2 regions of the Streptomyces sp. NPDC045695 genome follow, and region 2 is predicted to be linked to the other one. Evidence: riboswitches for the same ligand, from Rfam matches in the RefSeq annotation. Region 2 holds a riboswitch; the other holds the start of a gene.
What was found. A riboswitch is a leader RNA that binds a small molecule or an ion and turns the genes downstream of it on or off. The one in region 2 is predicted to bind ZMP and ZTP.
Positions count from the first base shown of each region.

Region 1: linked by a shared signal. The riboswitch ahead of AC07DU_RS11500 (bifunctional 5,10-methylenetetrahydrofolate dehydrogenase/5,10-methenyltetrahydrofolate cyclohydrolase) and the one ahead of AC07DU_RS04835 (serine hydroxymethyltransferase) in region 2 are both predicted to bind ZMP and ZTP.

Region 1 is NZ_JBWKJU010000005.1:98,959-103,150, reverse strand. Features, by position in the region: gene AC07DU_RS11510 (hypothetical protein) at 1-142, shown strand, start outside; gene AC07DU_RS11505 (NAD(P)/FAD-dependent oxidoreductase) at 323-1,765, shown strand; gene AC07DU_RS11500 (bifunctional 5,10-methylenetetrahydrofolate dehydrogenase/5,10-methenyltetrahydrofolate cyclohydrolase) at 1,877-2,725, opposite strand; ZMP/ZTP riboswitch at 2,798-2,891, opposite strand; gene AC07DU_RS11495 (methyltransferase domain-containing protein) at 2,949-3,710, shown strand; gene AC07DU_RS11490 (RNA polymerase sigma factor) at 3,925-4,192, shown strand, end outside.
Region 2 is NZ_JBWKJU010000002.1:371,088-375,279, reverse strand. Features, by position in the region: gene AC07DU_RS04845 (glutathionylspermidine synthase family protein) at 1-259, shown strand, start outside; gene rocD (ornithine--oxo-acid transaminase) at 300-1,505, opposite strand; ZMP/ZTP riboswitch at 1,657-1,747, shown strand; gene AC07DU_RS04835 (serine hydroxymethyltransferase) at 1,782-3,050, shown strand; gene trpS (tryptophan--tRNA ligase) at 3,203-4,192, shown strand, end outside.

The sequences.
Region 1 (4,192 bases), on a different contig from region 2:
CGACGTGCGGAGCATCGTCACGCGGGCCGGCCGGCTGTCCCCGCGGGGCTGGAAGTCACTCGCCGCCCACCTGGACGACCTGCTCGCGCGGGAGGGCCAGCTGGGCCGTCCGGCGGGGACCGACGAGGGGAACGCTCCATGAGGACCACACCCACGGGCCGCATCCGGCTCCACGCCGGGAAGAACCGTTCCCGAGGCGATCGAGCGCATCAAGTCCTCGCGCGGCAGGAGGCGTCGGGTCACCGCACATGACCCCCGCCGCCCCGCCGACGCACTTCCTCCGCCGATGCCTTCGCACGGCCCTGACAGAGAGCACCACACGATGACCCAGTCTTCACCGCCCCGCCACGCCGTCGTCATCGGCGGCAGCCTGGCCGGCCTCCTCGCGGCCGCCGTCCTCGCCGAGCACACGACGGTCACGATCATCGACGCGGACCCGCTGCCCGAGGGCCCGGCGCCGCGGCGTGGGCTTCCGCAGGCCCGGCACACGCACCTCCTGTGGTCGGGCGGGGCACGGGCCATCGAGCAGATACTGCCGGGCATCACCGAGGACTGGACGGCCGCCGGAGCCATCCGCCGCAGTCTGCCCACCGACCTGGTCACCAAGACCGCCCAGGGCTGGATCCCGCGCTGCGGGGAGAAGCAGTTCAACATCTCGTGCAGCCGCGACCTCCTCGACTCGGTGGTCCGCGCCCGGGTGACGGCCCTGGAGGGTGTCTCCACCCTCCAGCGGAGCCGGGTGCGGGGCCTGGAGGGCAACGCGGCACGGGTCATAGGCGTCCGCGTCGACACCCCGGACGAACGGGACAGACTCGTGACCGCCGACCTCGTGGTCGACGCGAGCGGGCGCGGCTCCCGCGCCCGGGCCTGGCTCCAGGAGCTGGGGGTGACCGGCATCCGGCAGGCCCAGGTCGACTCCGGGCTCGTCTACGCCACCCGCATCTTCGAGGCCCCGGCCGGCGCCCACGCGTCGGGCTTCCCCATCATCAACGTGCAGTCCGACCCGCGCGTGCCCGTGCCCGGGCAGACGGCCACCATCGTGCCGATCGAGGACGGGCAGTGGCAGGCCACCCTGTCCGGCACCCGCGGCGGCCAGCCGACGGGCGACCCGGACCTGTTCATTCCGTTCGCCAAGGGCGTCCGCGACCCGATCGTCGGCGAGCTGCTGGAGGGGAAGAAGCCCCTCACCGACGTCGCCGTCACCCAGGGCACCGCCAACCGGCGGGTCTACTTCGAGAAGGCCGACCTGCCCGACGGGTTCTTCGCCGTCGGCGACTCGGTCGCGACCTTCAACCCGCTGTACGGGCAGGGCATGACCGTCGCGGCCAAGGGTCTGCTGGCCGTGCGCCTCCTGCTGCGGTCCAAGGGCCTGGCCCACCCCGCGATCGGCCGGGAGGCGCAGCGTGCGATCGCCCCTCAGGTGTCCATCGCCTGGGATCTCGCCACCTCGCAGGACATCCTCTACCCCGGGGCGACCGGCATGAAGCCGCGGGCCGGGGCGGGACTGCTCAACGCGTACGTCAACCGCCTGATGACGGGCGCCACCACCGAGGAGGCGCTCACCGCCGCCCTGTTCAAGGTCCTCACCATGAGCGCCTCGCCCACCCACTGGCTGCGCCCGTCGGTGATCTGGCACGTGCTGCGCGCGTCGGATCGGGGCGCGCTCAAGGCGGCGCCGCTGACCGCCGCCGAGCGCCGGATCGCCGGGCTGGACCAGGAGGGCGACGGTGTGGGGCCGGCCAGCCCCGTGGGCCGGGCTCTGTGACGTAAGCCATGGAGGACGGCCATGACGCACGGCCGTGAGAGACGGGCATGAGAGACGGGCATGAAAGACGCCCCGGACCGTCCGGTCCGGGGCGTCCTCGGCTTCGGCCGCTCAGACGAGGTCGGACAGCTCCAGCCCGGCCTGCGCGGCGGCGGCCTGGACGGTCTGCTCCAGCAGGACGGCGATGGTCATCGGGCCGACGCCGCCCGGTACCGGGGTGATCAGGGAGGCGCGTGCGGCGGCCGACTCGAAGTGGACGTCGCCGACGTTGCCCTCGTTGTAGCCGGCGTCCAGGACCACCGCGCCCGGCTTGATGTCCTCGCCCCGGATGAACTCGGCCTTGCCGACGGCGGCCACCAGCACGTCGGCCTGGCGCACGATCGACGGGAGGTCGACGGTACGGGAGTGGCAGTAGGTGACGGTGGCGTTCTGCTCCAGCAGCAGCATCCCGGCCGGCTTGCCCAGGATCGCGCTGCGGCCGACGACGACGGCGTGCTTGCCGGTCAGGTCCACGTCGTAGGCGGCCAGGAGGCGCATGATGCCGCCGGGGGTGCAGGAGACGAAGCCCGGCAGCCCGAAGCCCATGGCGGCGAAGGAGTGCATGGTGACCCCGTCGACGTCCTTGCCCGGCGCGATGGCCTCGAAGGCGGCGCGCTCGTCGATGTGGTGCGGGACGGGGTGCTGGAGCAGGATGCCGCTGATCTCGGGGTCCTCGGAGAGGGCGGTCAGCGTGGCCACGAGCTCCTGCGTGGTGGTCTCGGCCGGCAGCTCGACGTGGCGCGAGGTGATCCCGGCCTTGGCGCAGCGATTCTGCTTCATGCGCACGTAGGTCACGGAGGCCGGGTCCTCACCGACGAGCACGGTCGCCAGGCAGGGTGCGGTGCCGGTGCGCTCGGTGATCTTCGCCGCGTAGGCGGCGGTCTGCTCCGAGATGCGGCGGGCGAGGGCGGTGCCGTCCATCAGCTGGGCAGAGGCGGTGGCGGGGGCAGGCTGGGCAGTCGTCACGGGGTCTCCTGAACGTCGCTGCGGATCGCGGTTCGCCCAGGCGCGCGGCAATCGGCGTACCGGAGTACGCCGGGCCGCTCCCCGGTGGTGATCCACCCGAACGCCAGTCACGGCCCGCCGACCACTGTAGTCGACCAATCCGGTGGTTGCCCGGCGCCCGACCTGGGACGATCAATCCATGACGCGTACTTTCGACCATCTTGTCGCCGAGGCCGAGTCCGTCTCCGTGGACGGCTGGGACTTCTCCTGGCTCGACGGCCGGGCCACCGAGCAGCGCCCCTCGTGGGGCTACCAGCGCCTGCTGGCGGAGCGCCTGGCCCGGGTCCGGTCCGCGCTGGACATCCAGACCGGGGGCGGCGAGGTCCTCGCCGGATCCGGTCCCCTGCCGCGGCTGACGGTGGCCACCGAGTCCTGGCCGCCCAACGTCGACAGGGCGACCCGCCTGCTGCACCCGCTGGGCGCGGTGGTGGTCGCGGACTCCGACGAGCCGCCGCTGCCCTTCGGCGACGAGGCCTTCGAGCTGGTCGCCAGCCGGCATCCGGTGACCATCTGGTGGGAGGAGATCGCCCGGGTGCTGACGCCGGGCGGCACCTACCTCTCGCAGCAGGTCGGGCCGGCGAGCGTCTTCGAGCTCGTCGAGTACTTCCTGGGCCCACAGCCGGAGGAGGTCCGGCGCGGCCGGCACCCCGACGACGCGGTCGCCGCCGCGACCGGTGCGGGCCTCGAAGTCGTCGATCTGCGCTCCGAGCGACTGCGGACGGAGTTCCACGACATCGGAGCCGTGATCTACTTTCTCCGGAAGGTGATCTGGATGGTGCCCGGCTTCACGGTCGGGCAGTACCGGGACCGGTTGCGGGAGCTCCACGAACGGATCGAACGCGAAGGCCCGTTCGTCGCGCACACCGCCCGCTTCCTCATCGAAGCCCGCAAAAAGGGGTGACGGCGGGGGCGGACGGATCCGGGCCGGATCGGGTTGCGCGGCCACAGCGTGGCGCAGGTCACTCAATTCAGCGCGTAACGAATCGACTCGGGCATGCGATGAACCGACAGGCGTCCTCGCGCGGCCCGGAATACAGACCCCCTCGGGTCTGTTTCCCAAGTTCGCGCGATGATGTCCCGCCCACCCCTTATCTGTTCGCAACGAGAGGCTCCTTGTGTCGCTCAGCCCGTCCCGTACGTTCCCTCCGGAGATCGCCGAATCGGAGGCCCTCGTCGCGCTCGTCGAGCGCGGCCGCGAGCAGGGTCACATCAACGGTGACGACGTGCGCCAGGCCTTCGAGGCCGGCCGCATCCCGGTGGACCAGTGGAAGCGGGTCCTGCGCAGCCTGAACCAGGTCCTGGACGAGGAGGGTGTCGCCCTTCACGTCAGCGCGGCCCCCGCCACCAAGGCTGCCGCCAAGAAGCCCCGCAAGGCCGCCGCCG
Region 2 (4,192 bases):
CGCGGCCAAGCCGCTGCTGGGACGCGAGGGTGCCGGGGTCACGCTGCACGAGGCGGGCGGGGGTGGCGACCCCTTCGTCCCGGCCGAGGGAGAGACGTACGTCTTCCAGGCCCTGGCCCCGCTGCCCGACTTCGACGGCAACCGGGTGGTGCTCGGCGCGTGGGTCGTCGAGGACGAGGCGGCCGGGCTCGGCATCCGCGAATCGGCGGGGCCGGTCACGGACGAGTACGCCCGCTTCCTGCCCCACGTCATCCTCTGAGCCGAAGGCCCGCCCCCGGCCGGAGCCCCGGCCGGGGCCGTCAGGCCGCGAGCACGGACCGCAGCTGGTCCAGGCCCCAGTCCAGGTCCTCCTTGCTGATCACCAGCGGCGGGGCGATCCGGATCGTGGAGCCGTGGGTGTCCTTCACCAGCACCCCGCGCTCCATCAGCTTCTCGGAGATCTCCCGGCCCGTGCCGCGCGCCGGGTCGATGTCCACGCCCGCCCAGAGCCCGCGCCCGCGCACGGCGGTCACCGCGCCGCCGCCGATCAGCAGGTTCAGCTCCCGGTGCAGGTGGTCGCCGAGTTCGGCGGCGTGCTGCTGGTGCTCGCCGGAGCGCAGCATCGCGATCACCTCCAGGGCGACCGCGCAGGCCAGCGGGTTGCCGCCGAAGGTGGAGCCGTGCTCGCCGGGCTTGAACACGCCGAGCACGTCCCGGTCGGCGACCACGGCCGAGACGGGCACGACCCCGCCGCCGAGCGCCTTGCCGAGGACGTACACGTCCGGCACGACCCCTTCGTGCTCGCAGGCGAAGGTCCTGCCGGTCCGCCCCAGCCCCGACTGGATCTCGTCCGCCATGAAGAGGACGTTCCGCTCGCGCGTCAGTTCCCGTACACCGGCCAGGTATCCGGCGGGCGGCACCAGGACCCCCGCCTCGCCCTGGATCGGCTCCAGCAGCACGGCGACGGTGTTGGCGGTGACGGCGGCGCCGAGCGCGGTCAGGTCGCCGTAGGGGACGATCTCGAAGCCGGGGGTGTACGGGCCGTAGTGGTCACGGGCCTCGTGGTCGGTCGAGAAGGACACGATGGTCGTCGTGCGGCCGTGGAAGTTGTTCGCCGCGACCACGATCTTGGCCTGGCCGTCCGGGACGCCCTTGACCTCGTAACCCCACTTGCGGGCGGTCTTCACCGCCGTCTCCACGGCCTCCGCACCCGTGTTCATGGGCAGCACCATCTCCTTGCCGCACAGCGCGGCCAGTTCGGTGCAGAAGTCGGCGAAGCGGTCGTGGTGGAAAGCGCGCGAGGTGAGGGTGACCCGCTCCAGCTGCGCCCGGGCGGCGTCGAGCAGGCGGCGGTTGCCGTGGCCGAAATTGAGCGCCGAGTACCCGGCGAGCATGTCGAGGTATCTGCGGCCCTCCACGTCGGTCATCCACGCGCCGTCCGCGGATGCGACGACCACGGGGAGCGGATGGTAGTTGTGCGCGCTGTGCGCCTCGGCGGAGCGGATGGCATCAGCAGTTGTCGACACGGGGTCTCCGATCGTCGGTCTCGCCGGGTGAACCGGTGACGAGGGTGGCGTCACCTTCCTATCGTCGCCTCCCCATCGTCGCGCGTACCTCGGTTGCGGAAACCTTCCTTTCGGCGCGGCCGCCGCGGCCGCCACGCCCGCTAAGGTGGGCGGTACGCACGGCGACTGGCGCACGGAGAACGAACTCCGGGGGAGCCGTGCGCGCTCGACCGCACACAGGGCCGCTCGCCTGGGCCTCGCGGGGTACCGATCACATCGACCCCGGAGGAGCCCGCCATGTCCGCGAGCCGCCATCCCGCCCTCTTCGCGACCGACCCCGAGCTGGCGTCGTTCGTCGCCGCCGAAGAAGTGCTCCAGGCCGAGACCCTGCGCCTGATCCCCAGTGAGAACTACGTGTCCGCGGCCGTCCTCGAAGCCTCCGGCACCGTGCTGCAGAACAAGTACAGCGAGGGCTACCCCGGCCGCCGCTACTACGAGGGCCAGCAGAACATCGACCGCGTCGAGGCCCTGGCCGTCGAGCGGGCCAAGGGCCTGTTCGGCGTGGACCACGCCAACGTGCAGCCGTACTCCGGCTCGCCGGCGAACCTGGCCGTGTACCTGGCCTTCGCCCAGCCGGGCGACACCGTGATGGGCATGGCCCTGCCGATGGGCGGGCACCTGACGCACGGCTGGGGCGTCTCGGCGACCGGCTCGTGGTTCCGGGGCGTGCAGTACGGGGTCCGCTCCGACACCGGGCTGATCGACTACGACGCGGTGCGCGAGCTGGCGCTGGCGGAGCGGCCGAAGATCATGTTCTGTGGCGGTACGGCGCTCCCGCGCACGATCGACTTCGCGGCCTTCGCCTCGATCGCCGAGGAGGCGGGCTCGATCCTGGTCGCGGACGTGGCGCACATCGCGGGCCTGATCGCGGGCGGCGCGCACCCGTCCCCGGCGGCGCACGTGGACGTCATCTCCACCACGACGCACAAGACCCTGCGGGGTCCGCGCGGCGCGATGCTGATGTGCCGGGAGGAGCACGCGAAGGCCATCGACAAGGCGGTCTTCCCGGGCCTCCAGGGCGGCCCGCACAACCAGACCACGGCCGGCATCGCGGTGGCGCTGCACGAGGCGGCGCAGCCGTCGTTCGTGTCGTACGCGCACGCGGTCGTCGCCAACGCCAAGGCGCTGGCCGCGGCGCTGCTGGAGCGGGGCTTCGACCTGGTCTCGGGCGGTACGGACAACCACCTGATCCTGATCGACCTGACCGGGAAGGCGGTGCCGGGCAAGGTCGCGGCCAAGGCCCTGGACCGGGCGGGGATCGTCGTGAACTACAACACGGTCCCCTTCGACCCGCGCAAGCCGTTCGACCCGTCGGGGATCCGGATCGGGACGCCGTCGCTGACCTCGCGGGGACTGACCGCCGCGCACATGCCGACGGTGGCGGACTGGATCTCGCGCGCGGTGGACGCCGCCGCCAAGGGGGACGAGCAGGCCCTCGCCGCGGTCCGCGCGGAGGTCACGTCCCTGATGTCGGCCTTCCCCGCCCCGGGTCTGCCGCTGTCCTGACCCTGCGGCCCGGCTGCCGGGGGCTCCGCCCCCGGACCCCCGCGCCTCAAACGCCGACGAGGCTGGAGGAGCGCGGGGTCCGGGGCGCAGCCCCGGCACCGGTGCGGCATCGGCGGGCCGGAGCCCGCCCCCGCACCTGAGAGAATGGGGCCATGGCTTCTGATCGTCCTCGCGCGCTCTCCGGCATCCAGCCCACCTCCGGTTCGTTCCACCTCGGGAACTACCTCGGAGCCATCCGCCAGTACGTCGCCCTGCAGGAGACGCACGACGCGTTCTACATGGTCGTCGACCTGCACGCGATCACCGTGCCGCAGGATCCGAAGGAACTGCGCGCGAACACCCGCCTCTCCGCGGCGCAGCTGCTCGCCGCCGGCCTGGACCCCGAGCGCTGCACGCTCTTCGTCCAGAGCCACGTGCCCGAGCACGCGCAGCTCGGCTGGGTCATGAACTGCCTCACCGGTTTCGGTGAGGCGAGCCGGATGACGCAGTTCAAGGACAAGTCCGCCAAGGGCGGGGTCAACAACGCCACCGTCGGCCTCTTCACCTACCCGATCCTCCAGGTCGCCGACATCCTGCTCTACCAGGCGAACGCCGTCCCGGTCGGCGAGGACCAGCGCCAGCACATCGAGCTGACCCGCGACCTGGCCGAGCGCTTCAACCAGCGCTACGGCCAGACCTTCACCCTGCCCGCCGCGCACATCGTCAAGGAGGTCGCGAAGATCTACGACCTCCAGGACCCGGCGATCAAGATGTCGAAGTCCGCGTCCTCGCCCAAGGGCCTGATCAACCTCCTCGACGAGGCCAAGGCCACCGAGAAGAAGATCAAGAGCGCGGTCACCGACACCGAGGCCGAGGTCCGTTTCGACAGCGAGAAGAAGCCCGGCGTCAGCAACCTGCTCACGATCTACTCCACCCTCACGGGCGAGACGGTCGCCGAGCTGGAGACGAAGTACGAGGGCAAGGGCTACGGCGCGCTGAAGACCGACCTGGCCGCCGTGATGGTCGATTTCGTCACACCGTTCAAGCAGCGCACCCAGGAATACCTGGACGACCCCGAGACGCTGGACTCGATCCTGGCCAAGGGCGCGGAGAAGGCCCGCGCGGTCGCCGCCGAGACCCTCGCGCAGGCCTACGACCGCCTC